DNA from 4 places in the Neptunomonas concharum genome. Region 3 is predicted to be linked to each of the others. Evidence: predicted binding sites of a transcription regulator. Region 3 holds the regulator's gene; each other region holds the start of a gene.
The links. Region 3 encodes FNR, which switches genes on or off when oxygen is low (the NO sensors DNR and NnrR bind a similar motif). Its sites were predicted from a motif close to TTGATNTANATCAA; they were not measured.

Region 1 (4,217 bases), 960 kb from region 3:
CCAGCGTTTTAATAAATTCAGCTAATTGCGCGGTTGTTAAAGCATCCCAAAGCTGCTCGTCGCTGAACGCTCGCCCCATACAAAGATTACTGCGAATACTGCCATTAAATAATGCGGGATGTTGTAAAACAGTAGCTACATTATCACGTACAACCGATAACCCGATTCGCTCAACAGGGACACCATTAAAACGTATTTGCCCCGACTGTGGCGTATAGAGACCTAGCAACACTTGAACGAGTGTCGATTTACCGCCACCACTTGCCCCAACCAGCGCAATTTTCTGCCCCGCCTCAATACTCAAAGAGATACCCTTTAAGACTTCAGTGCCATCTTCGTAGCCAAAATGCACATCCTCAATATCAATTGCAATACGTTCCTGGCCCTTAAAGGGGTTTTCTAAGGCAGAGTAGTTGGGTTCTTGCTGCAATGCGAGTATACGATTAAGTCGTTTTAGCGCGGCCTTAGCACCATAATAGGAATACTGCATGCCCAGTACTTCTTGCACAGGCCCCATCATGAACCATAAATATCCAAACACGGCCATCATCTGTCCGATAGAAAGATCGGAAAAGACAACCATCAACATAGATACGGCTCGGAACAGGTCAAAACCCACCAGAAAAATCAGAAAACTAAAGCGCCCTGCAGCTTCACTCTTCCACTCGAAGGCACTGGAATCATCCCTTACCTGCTTTGCCGAGTGCATCAAACTAGAAAGGTAATGCTGCTCTCGATTACTTGCTCGTATCTGTTGTATAGCATCCAATGTTTCAGTCAAGGCGTCTTGAAACAACTCATAAGCACGATTTTCCCGTCGTTTTAACTCTTTGACTCGCTTACCAATTACGGTTGTAAAGTAGATCACCGCCGGGTTGAGAAACATGATGAATAAAGCCAGCTGCCAATGCATCCATAAAAGGATAATCGCTGTACCTATAATCGACAGCGACGCTACCAGCAATCGGCTAACGGAGCTCCCAACAAAACGATCTACCGTATCCAGATCGGTAACAAAGTGAGAGCTTACCGCCCCACTGCCAATGGTTTCGTATTCCGCCATAGCGATCCGCCCTAAACGATTGAGCATTAATGATCGCATTCTGAAAATAATATCTTTAGAAATAATCGTAAACTGGCGCGATTGCCAAACATTGAGTACTAATGCAATTCCCCTCAATAAAACAGTGATGACAAGAATTGCCATGATGTAAAGTATTGGCCCATGCCAATGCTCTGGAAAGAAAGGCTGCAGTGAATTTATCAATACGCCGGGTTGATTGAGCAGAACCTCATCGACCAGCAATGGCATTAACAGAGGCAACGGTACGGAAGCAACCGTTGCTAAAATGGCGACAATGTTAGCTAAAACCAGCTCTTTTTTATGCTCAAGCGCAATATTAAGAATGTAGTTCCAACTAAAAGTGGTTGGTTGCATAGCACCTCAATCCCTATATCTCTGTGCCCGCATATATACCACACTCGTCGTCCTATCGCATCGAAATCACTACGATGACAAATAAAAACACCCGCAGATGCGGGTGCTTTTAGAGCGGTTACGGCTTACTTTGCAGCACGTAACATAGCATACAATTGATCTTTCAAATGCAGTCGCTTAACTTTTAGCTCTTCTTCGGTTTTTGTAGAAGCAGGCTCGATCTCCGCCTCCATTTTTTCTACTTGTTTTGTTACATCATGATACTCGTCGAACAGTTTAGAGAAATGCGCATCACTCATTTTCAGTGAGTGAATCTGTTCGCGGTATTCAGGAAGTTCATGTACTAAATCATGATGTTCAATGCTCATGAGGGGTATTTCCTTGTGGGTTACATTTCTAATTGCTTTTCGATTGTAGTATCACCCGACCAAGCATCCGGTTCATTGACGCCTATCAAAGATAGCTATAAATGAATCTAATCCCGCTAAATATTGACACTCTGTATGATCTCTCGTGAGGTCTTAGCTAAACCAATGCTTGCTTTTTCTGTATTTCTTGAAGCCTCCAAAGCCACCTCTGCAGACTGTTTCACCGATTCGATATCGATCATTAAAGCTTCCGCTGCATGACTCTGCGCACTAGATGCAGAGGCCATCATTGCGTTCATATTAGCAATGACCTCTACACGTCCTCGAATGTCTTCTAACGCCGCTCCTGCATAGTTAGCTTTATCAACGCAGGCGGCCGCCTGCTGCTGTCCTTTCTCCATGACGGAGATGACTTGCCCTGATTCTTCACTTAAACGATTAATCGCCTCATCAATATCTCGTGTCGATTGCTGCGTGCGCTGCGCTAATGCCCTGACTTCATCAGCAACAACAGCAAAACCTCGCCCTTGATCTCCCGCCCTTGCCGCTTCTATTGCAGCATTCAAAGCCAATAAGTTTGTCTGATCAGCTATCTCACTGATAACTTGGGTAGCATTGTGAATTTCATCTGTCGCCGCTTGAAGCAGCTCTAATTGTTTCGCTGCCTGACTAACATTACTATCTAACCCAGAAATTGCCTGAATAGTCTCACTCACCGCATCTTTTCCCGCCCTCGCTTTTTCATTAGCTTCCTGAGTATTTGCCGATGCGTCATTAGCTGACTGTGCGACTTCCTCTATTGCGGCTGTAAACTCGTTGATGCTTTGTGAGATTTTCTCTAAGTCCTGAACCTGTCTAGTGATGGCGGCCTCAGCTTGGTGTGCAATATCAATCGTTTCTCGCCCTTGGTTATCTAACGCCCGTGCCGAGTGACTGACCCGCACATTCGCAGAACGTATGCGCGCTTTATTCGTCAATGCAGCTAAATAGATAGAACCTGCCTCCGATACTGAGTTGGCATACATCTCCTCTAACACCTGACTTTGAATAACATCATGCGAGCGGGACACTAACATCCTGATAGGCTTCATACTGTACAACGCCAGACCTGAACATATTGCAGCTCCAGCAATAGCTACGATAGAGGGGACGATCACTGCTTCCCCTGAAAAATATAGAGCAAGAATAGGAAGCAAAGCAGCGAACCAAGGTAGCAGCGCAACCTTCGTATTAATACTCACATCATGAAAAGAAAAACGAGTTTTGTTCTGGTTGATGCGATCATAAACCGCCTGCGCGCGCTTTTTCTGCGATGCTGTTGGCAACGTCCGAACAGATTGGTAACCGAGCGTCTGCCCATGCTCTACAATCGGTGTGACATAGGCATTAACCCAGTAATAACCACCATCTTTACAGCGGTTCTTCACAACGCCTATCCAAGGCTTATTTGCCTTAAGTTTGGACCACATATCTGCAAATACGGCTGGGGGAACATCAGGATGCCTTACCATATTATGCGGGCTGCCGATTAACTCATCGCGGGAAAAACCTGAGATCTCCACAAAAGCATCGTTAACAAATGTGATTTGTCCTTTAAGGTCAGTGGTCGATATCAGCGGTGTTTCATTTTGGAAAGTATATTCTTTAGCATTTACGGGAAGGTTTTTCTTCATTTTTTATCTTCCGAAACCTGACGTACAGTACTTATACGTATTCGATGGGTTATTAAATTTCATACTCCCTGCTTGTATCGACCATATCACTGATTTTTATAGGAATAGGTGCAAATTAATGTATTAACCAATCGTCTAACTATTTTTATGCTTAAAGACTCGACCTGACCCGCAACACAAGGTAGTTTATACCCCCCTGAATTATTGCCAATAATAGAGTTCTACCCATGGAAAGCCTGACACTCCAACCCGTCAAAGCGGTTGCCGGTGAAGTCCGAATCCCGGGCTCCAAAAGCCTCTCTAATCGCATCCTCTTACTTGCTGCATTAGCTGAAGGCACAACAACGATCACCAATCTTCTTGATAGTGATGACGTTAAGCATATGCTGAACGCACTATCCAAGCTCGGTATTCGTTATGAGCTATCTGAAGACAGAACGGAGTGCGTTCTTCAGGGTGCAGGACAAGCCTTAGGAGCTACGGTATCCGAGCTTTTTTTAGGTAACGCAGGTACGGCTATGCGCCCCCTCTGTGCAGCACTCTGCTTAGGAGAAGGCGAATATCACCTCACTGGCGAACCGAGGATGTATGAGCGCCCCATCGGCGATCTGGTCGACGCGCTAAGAGAGCTGGGTGCTGATATTACCTATCTGGGAGATGAAAATTTCCCTCCTTTACTTATCAAAGCGAATGGACTGAACGGCGGCGAAGTCAGCATTAAAGGCAATATTTCCAGCC
Region 2 (4,217 bases), 1.3 Mb from region 3:
AAGTGCGGCGAAGGTAAGTGCGGCGGCGACAAAAAAGCCGAGAAAGAAGGCAAGTGCGGCGAAGGTAAGTGCGGCGGCGAGAAAAAATCTGAAAAAGAAGGTAAGTGCGGTGAAGGTAAATGCGGTGGCGAAAAGCGCAAAGGCTAATTCGCAACTAACAGCGATTGCTTTCTCACTGTAAGCACACACGGGCTCTTAGGAGCCCGTATTATTAAAGAGGCGGTATTTATGATGTCACAACCACTTCAGGGCACAGGACTGGGTTTACGTCGCTGTATGCTGAAAGATCTCCCTCCAACAGGCCCCCAAGGTGTCGATTTCCTTGAGGTTGCTCCTGAGAACTGGATGAGAATGGGTGGGCGTTTAAGCCGTCAGTTTAAAGCACTTACCGAACAATATCGCTTTGTAACACACGGACTCTCTCTCTCCGTGGGTGGACCAAAACCGTTAGACACGCAATTTTTAACTGACTTAAAACAGTTTTTGGATATCCATCAAATTGATACTTATACCGAGCATCTCAGCTATTGCTCGGATGATGGTCATTTATACGACCTGATGCCCATCCCTTTCACAGAAGAAGCCGTTCGCTATGTTGCCCAGCGTATTCGTGAAGTCAGCGACCGTCTAGAGCGCCCCCTAGCGATTGAGAATGTTTCTTTTTATGCCATGCCAAGCCATGAGATGACCGAACTGGATTTCCTTTTGGCCGTATTGCAGGAAGCGGATTGCGATCTGCTGCTGGACGTTAATAACATCTACGTCAACAGTATTAATCACGGCTTTGATCCCGCAGAGTTTTTGACTGCAATCCCGGGTGAACGTATTCGCTACATTCACGTTGCAGGTCATTATGATGAGGCTGATGACCTGATTGTCGATACCCACGGCGCCGACGTTATCGACCCAGTATGGCAATTGCTCGAACAGGCCTACCAACAGTTTGGTGCTATTCCTACCTTGCTGGAGCGCGATTTTAATATCCCCCCAATGGCTGAACTGATGGGTGAGGTGCATAAAATTCGGCACATGCAAGCGTCCGCCAAACCTGCCGTAAAAACCGCGGGGGTGAATCATGTCATCACAGCTTAACGCACCGACTGATTTCAAAGCCCTGCAAATGCAGTTTGCAGGCCATATTCGGGATCCAGAAACGCCAATCATTGCGGGGATTGAAGATCGCCGCATGAAGATCTACCGGGAACTATTCTTTAATAACGTGGAAGGTTTCGCGGCAACCGCTTTTCCAATGGCCAAGTCCATTATGGGAGAAGCCTGGTGGCAGCAAGCGGTACGTGATTTCTTGATCGAATACCGTTGCGAAAGCCCCTATTTCCACCAAATCAGTGCAGAGTTTCTGACATTTATTTCGGAGTTACGCGAGCCAACAATCGACCAGCCCGACTTCCTTAAGGAACTCATGCACTACGAATGGGTTGAACTGGCCTTGGATGTTGCCGAAGCCGACCCATTCAATGAGTCCAATGTCTATAGCAACGACCTTCTTGATCAACACCCAGTACAGTCACCCGTGGCTTGGTCGCTGAGCTATCGCTATCCGGTGCACCAGATTGGAACTGAGTTTCAACCAACAGAGGCTCCAGAGCAACCGACATGGATGATGGTTTATCGTGACCGCCATGATCAGGTTCAATTTATGGCACTCAATGCGCTCACCGCGCGACTGCTCTATTTGCTGGACCAGAATGAAAGCCTCACGGGCCGAGATGCTTTAACACAGATTTCTCAAGAGATGGGGCATAACGACCCGACCCCTATCGTCGATGCCGGCTATCAAATTCTTCAACAGTTCTATGAGGCAGGCATCTTGTTAGGTGCCCGTTAAAATAAAAAGGATAACACCATGAGTAAACTGATCGAACTTTACCGCTACGCCCACGACATACTGGAGCGCATTCGGGTTGCCGATGGCATAGCCCCCTTATTGCTACGCCTCTACTTGGCTCCTGTGTTTATACAAGCAGGTTACAACAAGCTTGCCCACTTTGAATCAACCGCCGCATGGTTTGGTAACCCCGATTGGGGGCTAGGCCTGCCAATGCCAGAAGTGATGGCCGCATTGGCCGCCGGTACTGAGTTTTTCGGGGGAATTTTGCTTATCGCAGGTTTAGCCGTACGTTGGATCAGTATTCCATTGATGGTCACGATGCTGGTCGCTGCGCTCACCGTACACTGGGAAAATGGCTGGCTAGCTATCGCTGATGCGAGCAGCTGGTTAGCGAATGATCGTGTACTCGAATCGGTCGAGCGTTTAGAGCGCGGTCGTGAGATTCTTCAGGAAAATGGCAACTATGATTGGTTGACAGGGCGTGGATCCTTTGTAATCCTAAATAACGGTATCGAATTCGCAGCTACGTATTTTGTGATGCTGTTGAGTCTTTTCTTTACTGGGGCTGGTCGTTACTTCAGCGTTGACTACTGGCTAGCGAAGGCAACGGGGCTCTCGAAGGATGCGTAGAACCTCGTGATAAAAACCACAATTTAATCCGGTTTCCTCCAGCGACTGGATTAGCCCAAAGGCAGCGAAAGCTGCTTTTTTATTTCCTTTTCATTGCATTTAGCCTATTTGACCTGCCTCAAACTCACATCAGGTTTACCTGATATACCCCGTTAAAAGGTCTATCCTTCTTTTATGCATTCAATGATGAGAGGGATCGTCATGCAACCCCAGTACCGTATGATGGATGGCAACGAAGCCGCCGCTTATATTGCTCACCAGCTAAATGATGTGATTGCGATTTACCCCATTACTCCCGCATCCCCTATGGGAGAACTGAGCGATGCGTGGAGTGCTGCCGGACGCAAAAACCTGTGGGGCACCGTGCCCGATGTTATCGAACTGCAAAGCGAGGGTGGGGCGGCAGGCGCAGTGCATGGTGCACTACAGGCGGGAGCGAAAACTTGCACCTTTACGGCATCCCAAGGGCTGCTCCTCAAAATTCCGAATATGTTCAAGATAGCAGGGGAACTAACACCTACCGTTTTCCATATTGCAGCTCGCTCTGTGGCAACCCACGCACTCTCTATTTTCTGTGACCACAGCGACGTGATGGCGGCGCGCTCTACGGGGTTTGCGATGTTAGCCTCCTCCTCGGTGCAGGAGGTCATGGATATGGCCACCATTGCCGAGATGGCAACGCTGAAAGGCCGGGTTCCAGTGCTGCACTTTTTTGATGGTTTCCGTACCAGCCATGAAGTTAGTAAGGTAGAGATGGTCACCCCTGACATGCTCAAAGCGCTGATTGATCAGGATGAAGTACGCGCCTGTCGAGACCGCGCCTTATCACCTGAGCATCCGGTGGTTCGTGGCACCTCGCAAAACCCTGATCTTTTTTTCCAGTCCAGAGAAGCTTCAAATCCGTTTTACAACGCCTTTGCAGATGTAGTGCAAGCGTCAATGGATCGTTTTGCGAACGTAACGGGCCGACAATATCACCTCTATGAGTACATAGGGGCTCCCGACGCAGAAAGGGTCGTGATTTTAATGGGATCAGGTGCAGAAACCGCGCAAGAAACCGTGGAGTATCTCAACCAACAGGGCGAAAAAACCGGCGCCTTAAAAGTTCGCCTATTCCGTCCGTTAGATGCCGAGCGACTACTTGCCGCATTACCCATAACCGTTCGCAAGATCGCAGTACTGGATAGAACCAAAGAGCCCGGTGCCGATGGCGAGCCTTTGTATAAAGACATATCCACCGCCCTTTTACAGCGCTTACTGGCAGGCACGTCTCACGCTGCTAGCGGCATAGAAACGCTGATTGGTGGACGCTTTGGTTTGTCTTCAAAAGAGTTTACACCGGCTATGGTTAAGGCGGTCTTAGACGAATTGGATAAAGCACAAAGCAAGAATCAGTTCACGGTAGGCATTGAGGATGATGTCACTCACACCAGTTTGGACTATGACTCAAGCTTCACAACGGATGCCTATGAGAGTAATTTTCAGGCCGTCTTCTATGGATTAGGTGCCGACGGTACGGTGAGCGCCAATAAGAACAGTATTAAGATTATCGGTGAGCAAGACGGATTCTATGCTCAGGGGCACTTTGTTTACGACTCTAAAAAATCCGGTGCAATTACCGTTTCTCACCTCAGGTTCGGTGCCGAGCCGATTCACTCCGCTTACGAGATCCAGGACAATCGCGCTAACTTCATAGGTTGCCACCAACCCGGTTTTTTAAGCCAATACCCGATGCTGG
Region 3 (4,217 bases):
TCTGCGCTCCATGTAGCAGGGGCTATCAGAACCTGTCGCTGTACCTGCTCTGGATGTTCTGAAGTATACCACGCAACTTGATTACCACCGCGTGAATGGCCGAGTAATGTGATCTTGTCAGCCCCTTGGTTTTTGAGCCACTGAATCCACTGATCAACTTCTGTGAGTGCGTCGGTATGTTTATGTTGATGGGGTGTGTTGCAGTCGTACATGCCGTGACGGTTATCAACGCCCAAGCTAAGGTTAATGGCGAGGGTATGATAGCCGTTTTCTGTGAGCTGCTCTTGGAAAGCTCTAATGATTTCCATGTGGTTATGGGCGAGGGTGCCATGTACCAGCACAATCACTCCATCACTCAATGGCTGTGCATCACTCGTTTGAAAGTCCGCATTGAGCGTGATGCCCTTGAAGGGAAGAGTGACTTCCTCTGCATACGCTAAAAAGCTAAAGGTCAGCAGAAACAATGATACGAGCTGTTGCAATCGAGACATGGAAAACCTCTGTTATTGTTATAAGCTTATTCTAATACACTCACAATAGCAGAGGCTATCTGGTTTGGCTACAGGCCTTCGTAAGCAAGTAAGGTATACACGGGTATGCCAGTATCCTGTATACGTGTTGACCCTTGAAGATCAGGAAGGTCGATAAGCGCGGCACACTCGATGACGTTAGCGCCCAAGGTTTTGATGAGTGTGCAAGCAGCTAGAATGGTGCCGCCGGTAGCAATCAAGTCATCAAATACTAGGACTTTGTCGCCAGCAGAGACGGAGTCCACTTGCATTTCCACAGCAGATGTTCCGTATTCTAATTGATATTCTTGGTGCACAGTTTTTCCTGGCAGCTTGCCTTTTTTACGAACAAGCACGAGTGGCTTTTGTAGTTGATAGGCCATGATGGATGCAATTAAGAATCCACGCGCGTCAATACAAGCAATATGAGTCATTTCAGAATCCATATAGCGTTGAATGAAGGCATCTGAAATCATCCGCAATGCTTTGGGATCTTTAAATAGAGGTGTGATATCACGAAACATAACACCAGGTTCAGGCCAGTCAGGTAGGGTACGGATGACAGATTTGACGTAGTATTCGTCGTAAGACATGTGCTCAATAGCTCCTCAATCAGGCCGGAACGTAAACGTTTGATATGGCTCAATGTTATCTAAGGCGTTTTGCCTTCTAATGACTTCGTTGGGTTACACATAGAGATGGCTACTTCTTTGTGCAACTATTTGTGACGCCGTTCAATCTTGAACGGCGTTTTTTTATTATAGCGTTAACTGTTGGACATCATCTTCGGTATCTTCTTTACCCATGCATTCACCCGCTAGGGTGTATAGATGCTCCAGATTAATTAGATCTACCTCTTTTCCATCTACTTGAATCAGCTCATTCTTCTGGAATCGAGTGAAAATACGGCTAACGGTTTCAACCGCTAATCCCAAATAGTTACCTATTTCATTGCGTGACATGGATAAGCGAAACTTATGGGCAGAATAGCCACGAGCCTGAAAACGTTGGGATAACTTGACCAAAAAGGTCGCAACGCGCTCTTCGGCATTTTTCTTTGATAGCAACATCATCATTTGCTGATCGTCACGAATCTCTTTACTCATCGTGCGCATCACTTGTCTGCGTAGCTCTGGTAACTGTCCACACAAACTGTCGAGGTGCTCAAATGGAATTTCACATACAGTTGTCGTTTCTAAAATTTTGGTTGAGACGGGGTAGTTGTTGCTATCAAAACCGCTCAAACCTACTAATTCCCCCGGGAAATAGAACCCCGTGATCTGCTCTTCACCTTCATTAGTTATGGTGTAGCTTTTAACACTGCCCGCGCGAATCGCGTATACAGACTCAAATTCATCCCCTTGATGGAAAAGGTGTTCGCCTTTTTTTAAAGGACGACTTTTGTCAATGATATCGTCCAGCCTTTCCATCTCGGTTAGATTTAGCGATACGGGCAGACAGAGTGAACTTAAACTGCACGTGTTACAGTGGGCTTGTTGAAGGCTATGTAGTTTCCCTTCCTTCTTTACATCACTCATGGCCGTTTCCTGTGGTTGTTTTACATAACGAGCGGCTACTCAGCCCCAAATTATGTAACATTTCACGGGAACCGTGAAGCACCGATTAGATGATACGTGAAAAAGCCTGTGTTTCTTGCTGTTTAGGTATGTATTTATCGAAGGTCATACAGATGCGACGAATCAAAAGTCGACCAGCTGGGGTCACAAAAATTTTACCTTGCTCCAGAGTAATCAAACCATCTGTAGAAAAGTTGTTTAATTCGGTTAATTCTTCAGCAAAATAGTCATTGAAATTGATATTGAATTGTTGGCTGATGGTTTGAGGGTCAAGTTCAAAATGGCAAATGAGTTGTGTGATAACTGCACGGCGGATGCGATCATCTAGATTGAGTTTGACGCCTCGACGAATAGCACTGGAGCGAGATTCAACGGACTCCGTATAAGCACTAATGTCGTGCTCGTTTTGATAATAGACATCGCCGATTTGACTGATTGCAGAGACACCCATAGCAACCAGATCGCAATCAGAGTGGGTTGTATATCCCTGAAAGTTACGATGCAGTTGGCCGTTTTGTTGCGCCAAGGCGAGTTCATCATCGGGCTTTGCAAAGTGATCCATGCCTATGTAGACGTAGCCTGCGGATAGCAATGTATTAATCGTGGATTCTAATATCGCTAACTTGGTTTCTGGGCTAGGTAGATCGTCTGCATTAATGTGTTTTTGTGAGCGGAAGCGATCCGGCATATGCGCATAATTAAAGACTGAAAGCCGGTCTGGGCTGAGTTCAATGACGGTATTCAACGTCTCATTAAAGCTTTCTAAGGTTTGGTGGGGTAGGCCATAGATCAAATCCATATTGATCGATTTAAAGCCTAATTGCCGGGCTGTGCTTAGAATCTCAGCGGTTTGCTCCGTTGACTGGACTCGGTTAACGGCTTCTTGAACAACGGGGTTCACATCTTGTACGCCTAAGCTGATCCGGTTGAAGCCGATGCTGCGCAACGTTTCTAAGGTTTTAATAGAGGCTTCGCGTGGGTCAATCTCAATAGAGTAATCGCCGCTATCATCATTTAGTAAGTTAAATGACGCTTTTAGTTTATCCATTAACTCGACCATCTGCTCATCGCTGATGAAGGTCGGGGTGCCGCCGCCCCAATGAAGTTGATTGACAACTCTGTCATCACTGTACCAGCGAGCTACTTCTTCAATCTCTTTATACAGTGTATCTAAATACGGTTGTGCCTTTTTACGATTGCGTGTGATGACCTTATTGCAGGCACAGTAGTAACAAACGTGGGCACAGAAAGGGATATGCACATACAAAGAGAGGGGGGCGGTTTTATCTGAGGTTAATTGCCCCGTCTGAACAAGGTCTTGCTCCGATAGCGATGTATCAAATTGAATGGCTGTCGGATAGGAGGTATATCGTGGGCCGGACAGGTCATAGCGATTAATTAGATCTAGATCCCAAGAAATACTGGTGTCTAAGCTCACGATAATTTCCTCACAATTTTAAAGCGGAGCAGTATAACACTCAGCATATTAATTGGTTTGATGCGGGTCAAAACTTAACAAGCGCTGTTAACGGTAGCGTATATAAACCAAACAGAATGATAAGTAACCCAGAGATGTGCTGAACATTACGATTACTCAGAAGGCTTTGTACCTGACGGGCAAGTAGGCCGGTCGTGAGCATCGCGGGTAGGGTGCCCACACCAAAGGCCAGCATCAGAAGGCCACTTTGTATAGGGTCTTGGCTGGTGGCTGACCAAATGAGTGTGCTATATACGAGGCCACAGGGCAGCCAGCCCCAGAAAAAGCCTAATAGCAGGGCTTGTCCATTATGCCTTACCGGTAGTAACCGGCTGGCTGCTGGACGTATCAACGCCCAGATACGACTACCCGCGCGCTCGATATAGGTTAAGCCTTTCCACCACTGAGCTACATAAAGCCCCATTGAGATAAGCAAAAGCCCTGCGATGGAACGTAAGATAAGTGCAAAAGTTCCATCTTTAATTAACACACCAGCACTGCCGAGTAATGTACCTGCGATAGCATAACTGATCAGGCGACCGCTGTTATAACTGAGAAGATGTAACCAGCGGTTAGGGTGATCACTCATCGCCATGGTAGCAGCAATGCCACCACACATACCGATACAATGGGCACTGCCTAGAAGCCCTAAAA
Region 4 (4,217 bases), 1.7 Mb from region 3:
AATAACCACCAGATTGAGCTTTCAAGCTTTTTCCCCTCCCTTAAAGAGCCTAGTCACCCATTAAATGTTATTAATAACCAAGGTCAACTGGCACATATAAACACCTCGGAACCAGATAATGAAGATTGGCTGGAGCAACTGCTCGGCGAGGACTTTTCACTCGAAGCGTTAGAACAAAAAATTCTCCTGCGTGCCATGGAAAAAGCAAATGGCAATGTTGCTCATGCGGCGCGTAGGTTAGGATTAACTCGCCCTCAACTAGCTTATCGCCTTAAAAAGCGAGAGGAGTGAAATTGAAGCTTTCCAGAGCAATAGAAAATACGTAAAATATTGATTATTAAGACCTCCCTGTAGTTCAACCGGATAGAACGAGGCCCTCCTAAGGCTTAAATCGGGGTTCGAGTCCCTGCGGGGAGGCCATTTTTAGCGTAGCAACGGGCCAAAGCTCCCATCGGGTAAGACCTCTGGGGACATACCCGACAACTTTTCAAGTAACAAGTATTTTTGTTTTTCCGCTTCGGACAAATTCATTCTAGTGGTCAGTCTGAGATAACGCTCAACCATCTTGATACGCTCCTCTCTTCTGGCTGACTGCGAGCGCGTGGACTCCAAAAAAAGCTGAGCCAGATTCAGTAGCGCTTTTGCATTCTTTGGATCATGCTCAATTGCCAACCCAAAATATCGGATAGCTTGTGGAACCTTCTCAGCCATATAATGCTTAACGCCCAAGCGATTCACTCGCTCGCTCATTTCTGGGTCATGAATCTGACGTTTTTGCACAACATCAACTGCTTCCTCTTGGAGCACAGGTAACTGATCCCCAGTGACTTCCAAAAGCGCTCTTTTAACATTTGCCTCTTCTCCCAGTATTTTTGCTTGCCGCTCAGCCTCTTGCAAATAACGGTTCGCATCATCAGTTTCACCTAGGTCACGGCTTAGCTGGCTCTTCAATAAAGCCGATTTAAATTTTAAAGTCTTGTCCTTCGGAAACTGAAATGAGGCATGATTCAGTATTTCATCGAATTGATTTCTAAGAACAATTTGGTCTCTTTCCGAAGCGCCTTCCATCTCCAGACGACGAACATTAGCGAGTTTTAGATAGGGGTCGGCTGAACGATAGCAGCTTTCTTTACCTAAGGAGATTGATTTGCGATAGGCAGACTCTGCTAGTGGCAAAGTTTTCGTATAAACAGCCACACGACCAAGCTCCATATGGCGCAAAAGGCTCAAGGGAGACTTTTTAGTAGCAGAGTGGAGTGCTTCTTGGGCGGGAACAAGCTCCCCTTGTCGCTCTAGGACATCCGCTAACAAATCGTAGGCAGACATCAGTAGAGGATATTTTTCGATAATATCTGTCAGTAATATTTTTGCTTCATCCAAGCGGCCCTGACCAACATATGCCTCAGCCAATGCGATACCGCTTTCTTTCTCATTGAAATGTTTGAAGCGATACTTGAAAAAATGCTCCGCCTCATCAAAGCGATTCATCTGCAACAACAAACGACCTTTGATAAGCTGAACATAATCATAGTTTCCGCCAGAAAGCTCAACTTGGTCACACAATTTTACAGCTTTATCCAGTTGCCCACGGCTGACGGCTTCATCCACGGCTGCTAAGGCTTCTTTTCTATACATCAAAAGATCTAACCTAGCTTTTAACTCTTCCATGGTGAAGGGCTTAGTAATAACCGCATCAGGTTTACTTTCTATGGCATGCAAGATTATCTCTTGGGAGGAATCACTTGTCATAAACACCCAACAGGCACCGGGCTTGATATAACCACGGTAACGAGACTCCTCCAGTAGCTGAATCCCTGAGAGACTATCACTGCTATTATGCCCAAGCAAAACAATATCAAAGACTTCTTCTCGAATCAGATCTAAAACCTGCTCATTGATAGTGACGGCTTCAATATTAGATACACCTAGCTGCCGAAGCATATATACAACAGTCGAGCGCATATTGCCGCTACTTTCGATAAGCAAAACCCTTTTGTTGGCGTAATCTATTTTTAACTCTGACACTCAGCGTGAAGCCCTTATGAGGAAAAACGTAATAGAGTACTCAGTATAAAAGTCATTGGGCGACGGGGGAAGCAATCTTCATAGGAAACAACTAGGTAAAAAAAAACACCGGCGAGGGTGAACGCGCGGTGTTTAATACAGTTCTATGCTGTCAGGTCATACTATCTTTCCGGGAAGATCTCACCATGATTCAGATCAAGCAAAATGAACTCTTTACCCTACTTAGACCTTCGACTAAGCAGTTCTATCGTGTATTTTCCAGTACACTGGAGAAAAAATATAATCAGAGTTGAAAGGGATTATGGCTACAACTTTTATCACCCATGATGATTGTGGACTTCACAATATGGGCCCGGAACATCCTGAAAGCCCAATACGTTTATTAGCAATTCGAAAAGTCCTTGAGCGCACCGGGCTGATTCAACAACTTGAAAAGTTGGAATCAGTTCATGTGACGCCTGAGCAGATTGCTATGGCTCATGCTTCCCTTCACCAGAAGCGCTTAGAAATGAAGCTTCCTTCCGAAGGGGTCGTCTATACCGATGAAGATACCGCGCTTTGCCCAGATTCACTCCATGCGGCAAGTTTAGCGGCAGGGTCGGCGATTCTCGCAACGAATCGAGTGCTCGCCGGTAAGACCAATAATGCTTTTTGCGCAGTACGACCACCAGGGCATCATGCCGAGCATAATGCTCCTATGGGCTTTTGCTTTTTTAACAACGTCGCCATTGGTGCAATGCAGGCCTTGCAGCACCCTGATATCAACCGCGTTGCCATTGTTGACTTCGACGTTCATCACTGCAATGGAACGGTAGATATCTTTAAAGATATACCTGAAGTTATGGTTTGCTCTACCTTCCAACACCCTTATTATCCTGAGCGCTATACCGATATCAAGCGGCCTAACATTATTAACTGCCCTATGCCAGCTTATAGTGAAAGTGCCTTTTTCAGAAACATGGTTGAAACCAATTGGCTACCAGCCTTGCAGAACCATAAGCCTGATATGCTCTTTATCTCTGCAGGATTTGATGCTCACCATGAAGACCCAATGGCAGATATAAACCTGAATGAAGATGACTACCGCTGGGTAACAAAATTATTAATGGATGTAGCAAGGGTTTACTCCCAAGGGCGTATCGTTTCCGTGTTAGAAGGAGGATATAACCCAGTCTCATTAGCGTTTAGTGTAGAAGCTCATATCGAAACACTAGCAGGCTACTGAAACAGTAATTTTATCGAAAAAAAAGGCCGCTCATTGAGCAGCCTTTTTTATTGGTTTGTATTTGCTAGTTAGCCAACAAACTTGATCATTACGCCTGCGGCCACAGCTGAACCGATAACACCGGCAACGTTGGGCCCCATCGCGTGCATCAACAAGAAGTTCTGGGAGTTCGCTTCCAAACCTAGCTTGTTAGAAACACGTGCCGCCATAGGTACCGCAGATACACCCGCAGAACCGATCAACGGATTAATCGAGTTGCCGCCCGCTAATTTGTTCATTAGCTTAGCCATCAGTACACCCATCGCTGTACCAATACCAAATGCAACAATACCTAGTACTAGAATACCAAGCGTCTGTACATCTAAGAACTTATCAGCGGATAGTTTTGATCCAACCGATAGACCCAAGAAGATAGTAACGATGTTGATCAATGCATTCTGAGCGGTATCGCTTAAACGATCAACCACTCCACATTCACGCATCAGGTTACCAAAGCAGAACATACCCAGTAGAGGGGCTGCATCAGGAAGCAACAACGCGACCAAAATCATCAAAGAGATAGGGAAAAGAATTTTCTCTGTCTTTGAGATATGGCGTAACTGCACCATTTTGATCTTACGTTCAGACTCAGTGGTCAACGCTCGCATAATAGGAGGCTGAATCAACGGAACCAACGCCATGTAGGAGTATGCCGCTACAGCAATCGCACCTAATAACTGAGGTGCCAGCATGCTTGCAACATAAATAGCTGTAGGGCCGTCCGCACCACCGATAATACCAATCGCTGCAGCGTCTTGGATACTGAAGTCCATGATGCCTAGTGTGGTTAGAGCAACGGCACCTAAGACGGTTGCAAAGATGCCAAACTGTGCAGCCGCACCTAAAAACAATGTCTTAGGATTAGCTAACAGCGGCCCGAAGTCCGTCATAGCCCCTACGCCCATGAAAATGAGCAGAGGCGCAGCGC

Region 1: the regulator FNR is predicted to act here: its motif matches at 1,882-1,895, upstream of F0U83_RS06235 (HP1242/YdcH family protein).
Region 2: the regulator FNR is predicted to act here: its motif matches at 2,588-2,601, upstream of nifJ (pyruvate:ferredoxin (flavodoxin) oxidoreductase).
Region 4: the regulator FNR is predicted to act here: its motif matches at 2,211-2,224, upstream of F0U83_RS02980 (histone deacetylase family protein).

Annotation. Positions count from the first base shown of each region.
Region 1 is NZ_CP043869.1:1,334,472-1,338,688, reverse strand. Features, by position in the region: gene F0U83_RS06240 (ABC transporter ATP-binding protein) at 1-1,438, opposite strand, end outside; gene F0U83_RS06235 (HP1242/YdcH family protein) at 1,564-1,806, opposite strand; gene F0U83_RS06230 (methyl-accepting chemotaxis protein) at 1,923-3,479, opposite strand; gene aroA (3-phosphoshikimate 1-carboxyvinyltransferase) at 3,707-4,217, shown strand, end outside.
Region 2 is NZ_CP043869.1:50,245-54,461, reverse strand. Features, by position in the region: gene F0U83_RS00210 (HvfA family oxazolone/thioamide-modified RiPP metallophore) at 1-147, shown strand, start outside; gene F0U83_RS00205 (HvfB family MNIO-type RiPP peptide maturase) at 229-1,092, shown strand; gene F0U83_RS00200 (HvfC family RiPP maturation protein) at 1,076-1,846, shown strand; gene F0U83_RS00195 (HvfX family Cu-binding RiPP maturation protein) at 1,865-2,479, shown strand; gene nifJ (pyruvate:ferredoxin (flavodoxin) oxidoreductase) at 2,681-4,217, shown strand, end outside.
Region 3 is NZ_CP043869.1:2,295,594-2,299,810, reverse strand. Features, by position in the region: gene F0U83_RS10815 (alpha/beta hydrolase) at 1-491, opposite strand, end outside; gene F0U83_RS10810 (adenine phosphoribosyltransferase) at 560-1,102, opposite strand; gene fnr (fumarate/nitrate reduction transcriptional regulator Fnr) at 1,268-2,047, opposite strand; gene hemN (oxygen-independent coproporphyrinogen III oxidase) at 2,133-3,524, opposite strand; gene F0U83_RS10795 (sulfite exporter TauE/SafE family protein) at 3,592-4,217, opposite strand, start outside.
Region 4 is NZ_CP043869.1:625,005-629,221, reverse strand. Features, by position in the region: gene F0U83_RS02995 (sigma-54-dependent Fis family transcriptional regulator) at 1-291, shown strand, start outside; tRNA gene F0U83_RS02990 (tRNA-Arg) at 345-420, shown strand; gene F0U83_RS02985 (tetratricopeptide repeat protein) at 424-2,025, opposite strand; gene F0U83_RS02980 (histone deacetylase family protein) at 2,327-3,250, shown strand; gene F0U83_RS02975 (sodium ion-translocating decarboxylase subunit beta) at 3,319-4,217, opposite strand, start outside.